2 regions of the Isoptericola jiangsuensis genome follow, and region 2 is predicted to be linked to the other one. Evidence: predicted binding sites of a transcription regulator. Region 2 holds the regulator's gene; the other holds the start of a gene.
What was found. The regulator HspR, encoded in region 2, represses chaperone genes until heat shock. The targets are predictions, from matches to a motif close to AAGTTGAGTCNNNNNGACTCAACTT.
Positions count from the first base shown of each region.

Region 1 (2,446 bases), 3.2 Mb from region 2:
CGACGCGGTGATCTCCTCCAGGACGGCCTTGAGGCGCTCCTCGAACTCGCCGCGGTACTTCGCGCCCGCGACCATGCCGACGAGGTCGAGCGCGACCAGGCGCTTGCCCTGCAGGGAGGTGGGGACGTCACCGGCGACGATGCGCTGCGCCAGACCCTCGACGACGGCAGTCTTGCCGACGCCCGGCTCGCCGATGAGCACCGGGTTGTTCTTCGTGCGGCGCGACAGCACCTGCACGACCCGGCGGATCTCCGCGTCGCGGCCGATGACGGGGTCCAGGCGGCCGTCGCGGGCCCGCTGGGTCAGGTCGGTGCCGTACTGTTCCAGCGCCTTGTACGTGCCCTCCGGGTTGGGGCTGGTCACCCGGCCGTTGCCGCGCACGGCGGGCAGGGCGGCGCGCAGCGCGTCCGCCGTCGCACCGGTGGAGGTGAGGGCCTGCGCGGCCGGGGACGACCCGGCCGCGATCGCGACCAGCAGGTGCTCGGTGGACACGTACTCGTCGCCGAGCGCCTGCGCCTCCTGCGCGGCGTCGGTCAGCACCGACTGCAGCGCCCGGGACGGCGACGGCTGCGCGACGCTGCCGCCACTGGCGCCGGGCAGCGCGACGAGCGCGGCGCGGGTCTTGCGGCCCACCTGCTGGGCGTCGGCGCCCACGGCCTCCAGCAGCCCGACGGCGACACCGCCCGTCTGGGCGAGCAGCGCGGCGAGCAGGTGCGCGGGCTCGAGCTGCGGGTTGCCGGCCGCCGACGCCGAGGCGACCGCGTCGCCGATGGCCTGCTGCGACATCGTCGTGAACTTCGTGTCCATGGATCCTCCGGGTCCGTCGTCTGAGGGGTCTACGGGTGCCAACGGGCGCCAAGTTGAGTCTATTCCGCTCAACTTTGATCGCGCACTCCCGACGCGACCACGCTGCGGGACCGGGGTGACGGACGCCGCCCGGTGCGGGATGCTGGTGGGGTGACCACCCTCGCCACCGCCGCCCGACGGCGCACCCGCCGCGCCCTTGTCGCCCTCCTCGCCGTCACCGGCCTGCTGCTGCTCGCCGGCTGCATGAAGATCGAGATGAACCTGACCCTCTCGGAGGACGACACCGTCTCCGGCAACGTCGTCATGGCGGTCTCGAACGAGATCGCCGAGTCGATGGGCATGGACGCCGGCGAGCTGTGGGACCAGATGGGCAGCGAGATGGGGTCCGAGCTGCCGGACGGGGGCACGCAGGAGCCCTACGCCGACGGGGAGTACACGGGCAGCACCTTCACCTTCACCGAGACGCCGCTCGACGAGTTCGGCGGCACCGGGTCCGAGGATCTCTCCATCACCCGCGAGGGCGACGAGTTCGTCGTCGACGGCGTCATGGACCTCAGCGAGGACACCGAGGAGATGGCCGGCGCGGGCGACATGCCCCAGGAGATCCTCGACACGTTCCTCGTGTCGATCTCCGTCACCTTCCCCGGCGAGGTCACCGACACCAACGGCGCGGTCGACGGCACCACCGTCACCTGGAACCCGCCGTTCGGCGAGCGCACGGAGATGACCGCACGCGGCTCCGCCGTCGGAGGCGGCGCCGCGGCCGAGGAGCCCGGCACCGACGCGTCCGAGGGTGCGAGCACGGGCGGCGACACCGACTCCGACGCGATGGACCTCGTCGTCGCCGAGGACGGCGGCTTCCCCTGGTGGATCGTCGGCCTGGTCCTCGGCCTCGCCGTGCTCGGCCTCGTCGCGGCGCTCATCGTGCGCAACAACCGCCGCCCGCAGCCCGCCGCCGCGCCGCAGCAGGGCGACGCGTTCGGCTCGCTGCCCGGTCAGCAGGCGCCCGGTTCCGGGCCGGCCGCCCCGGGCCAGTCGCCGCCCGGCCCGCCGAGCCAGCAGCCGGGCCAGCCGCCCGTCGACCCGTACGACCCGAACCGTCGCTGACGGCCCGGAGATGACGACCGCCGACGACGCCGTGCGCCCCGACCCCGGGGCGCACGGCGAGGCCTGGCAGCCGGACCTGCTCGGCCGTGCCTTCGAGGCCCGTGAGCTCGTGCTGCCCGAGGGCGCACGGGCGACGCTCGTGCGGCACACGCCGTCGGTCGCGCCCGACGGGAGGCCCGCCCGGGTCGCGGTCCTGGCCGTGCACGGGTTCGCCGACTACTTCTTCCACCCGCACGTCGCCGAGGCGTTCGCCGCGGCGGGGCACGCGTTCTACGCGGTGGACCTGCGCGGGCACGGCCGGTCGTGGGACAGCCACGTCGCGGCCGGCGGCGACCCGAACCTCGTCCCGGACGTCGCGGTGTACGCGCAGGACCTCGACGCGGGGGCCGCCACGATCCGCGTTGCCGGGCACGAGCGCCTCGTCGTCCTCGGCCACTCCACGGGCGGACTGATCGCCCCGCTGTGGGCGTCGGCCCGCCCGGGGCGTGCGGACGCCCTCGTGCTGAACAGCCCGTGGTTCCAGCACAACGCC
Region 1 covers NZ_PDJJ01000001.1:441,560-444,005, reverse strand. The annotation lists gene clpB (ATP-dependent chaperone ClpB) at 1-807, opposite strand, end outside; gene ATJ88_RS02055 (LppM family (lipo)protein) at 958-1,914, shown strand; gene ATJ88_RS02050 (alpha/beta hydrolase) at 1,925-2,446, shown strand, end outside.
Region 1: the regulator HspR is predicted to act here: its motif matches at 858-882, upstream of clpB (ATP-dependent chaperone ClpB).

Region 2 (2,446 bases):
GCCGAGGCGCGCTTCAAGGAGATCGGCGAGGCGTACGCGGTGCTGTCCGACACCGAGCAGAAGCAGCAGTACGACGCGATCCGCTCGATGGCGGGCGGCGGCGCGCGCTTCGCCGGCGGTCCGGGCGGCGGGCCCGCAGGGTTCGAGGACATCTTCGGTTCGATGTTCGGCGGCGGCGCCCCCACCGGTCGGGCCGGCGGTCCGGGCGGTCCGCGCGTGCAGTACCAGCAGTCGGGCGGGTTCGAGGACATCCTCGGGCAGATGTTCGGCGGCGGCGCGGGGCGGCGTCCGGCCGGGTTCGGCGGGCCGCAGCAGCAGCGCGGCGCCGACATCGAGCACAAGGCGACGCTGTCGTTCCGGGCGGCGGTGCAGGGCACGACGGTCGAGATGACCGTCGACGGCCGCGACCTGACCGCCCGCATCCCCGCGGGCGTCCACGACGGGCAGCGGATCCGCCTGCGCGGCAAGGGCCGCCCGGGCGTGAACGGCGGTCCCGCGGGCGACCTGATGATCCGCATCCAGCTCGAGCCGCACCCGGTGTTCTCGATGGACGGCGACGACCTGCGCATGACGCTGCCGGTGACGTTCGCCGAGGCGACGCTGGGCACGACGGTCGAGGTGCCGACGCTGTCGGGCGAGACGGTGCGTCTCAAGGTCCCGGCGGGGACGCCGTCGGGCCGGGTGCTGCGCCTCAAGGGCCGCGGCGTGGCGACGACGAAGAAGACGGGCGACCTGCTGGTCACCGTGCAGGTCGTGGTCCCGCAGAAGCTGAGCCGCGCCGCGAAGAAGGCGCTGGAGGAGTTCGCCGCCGCGGCCGACGGCGACGACGACGTGCGCGCCGGGCTGGCTGCCCGGGCGGCGCAGTAGCGGCTGCGTCGGCGCCGTCGGCCCTGGTGGCGGGCGGGGCCGACGGTAGCCTCGGGCCGGGAGGAGGTCGAGATGGTCACCGACGACGCACCCGTGCTGACGGTCTCGCAGGCCGCGCAGCTCGCGGGGATGCACCCGCAGACGCTGCGGCAGTACGACCGGCTGGGTCTGGTGGTGCCGCGGCGCACGCGCGGCCGGGGCCGCCGCTACTCGCGGCGCGACGTGGCCCGGCTGCTGGAGGTGCAGCGCCTGGCGCAGTCCGAGGGCGTGAACCTCGCGGGCATCAAGCGCATCCTCGAGCTGGAGCAGCACGTCTCGGTGCTGGAGCAGCGGCTGGGGGAGCTGGCCCGCCTGCTGGCGGAGCGTGAGCACGCCGCGGGCCGGGTGTTCACCGCCGGGTCGGGCGGTGACGTCGTGGCGATGCCGCTGGGCCGCCGTGTGCGGCGCACCGAGCTGCGGGTGGACGTGGAGTCCCGGCAGGACAGCGGTGCGCTGGTGCTGTGGCGGCCCGCCCCGCGCGGCTGATCTTTAGGGAACGTCATTGTTTCCTATATCGAATACATTGCGGTAAGGCTTTCCTTATTTCTTCGGGTGAGTATTTCCTTCGTAGCCAGAATGCGAATTCGCTCCTATGATCGAGTGACGAGAGCGACGCACCACGGCCCACGGAGGAGCAGAGATGACGACCCTGATGGAGATGCCCGAGGTCACCGAGTGCTCGGTGGACGGGTGCAGCTACAACCACGACCACGACTGTCACGCCGGAGCGGTCACCATCGGCGGGGTCCCCGGCGACGCCGCCTGCGCGACCTTCATCCCGCTCGGCACCAAGGGCGGCCTCGACAAGGTCGTCGCCCACGTCGGCGCCTGCCAGCGCGTCGACTGCGTGCACAACGACAGCCTCGAGTGCGGGGCGGCCGCCATCCGCGTCGGCGCCGGCCCGCAGGACGAGGGGCACGCCGACTGCCTCACCTTCGAGACCGCCTGAGCGCCGCCCCTGCGACGCCCGACGGGCCCGGACGGACCGTTCCGTCCGGGCCCGTCGTCGTCCCCGGCCGGTCACGAGCCGGCGCGCACGCCCTGGGTGGTGCGCACCGGCCCGCGTCGTGCTCGGCCGGGGCCCCTCAGCGGCGCAGGTGCTGGAGCAGGTCGACGGCCGCGCCGTGCGACGCCGGCAGGCGTTCGAGCCAGACGCGCACCGGCCGACGCATCGTCCCGGCCACGCCGAGGATCTGGGCGTTGCGCTCCACGATCCGCCGCACCGACTGGGACAGCCGCGCGACGTCGGGTGAGCGCTCGCACAGCACGGCGAACACGCCGTCGCTCAGCGACGCCATCGGGTGGCCGCTGCCGAAGACCTGGTCGAGCGTCCGGCCCACGGAGGCGGCGCGAGCCATGCGTTGCCACGCGTCGAGGTCGTCCACCGCCACGTCGATGATCACCAGGCAGTGGGTCTCCGACACCGGGAGCGCCGACCCGGCGGACCGCCCGTACGTCTCGCGCAGGCGCTCGCCGAGGTAGTCGACCGTCGGCAGACCGGTGGCGGGGTCGCGGACCCCGGACAGCGTGGGTTCCCGCT
Region 2 covers NZ_PDJJ01000001.1:3,670,962-3,673,407, reverse strand. The annotation lists gene ATJ88_RS16530 (DnaJ C-terminal domain-containing protein) at 1-867, shown strand, start outside; gene ATJ88_RS16525 (heat shock protein transcriptional repressor HspR) at 940-1,392, shown strand; gene ATJ88_RS16520 (DUF1540 domain-containing protein) at 1,547-1,855, shown strand; gene ATJ88_RS16515 (hypothetical protein) at 1,992-2,446, opposite strand, start outside.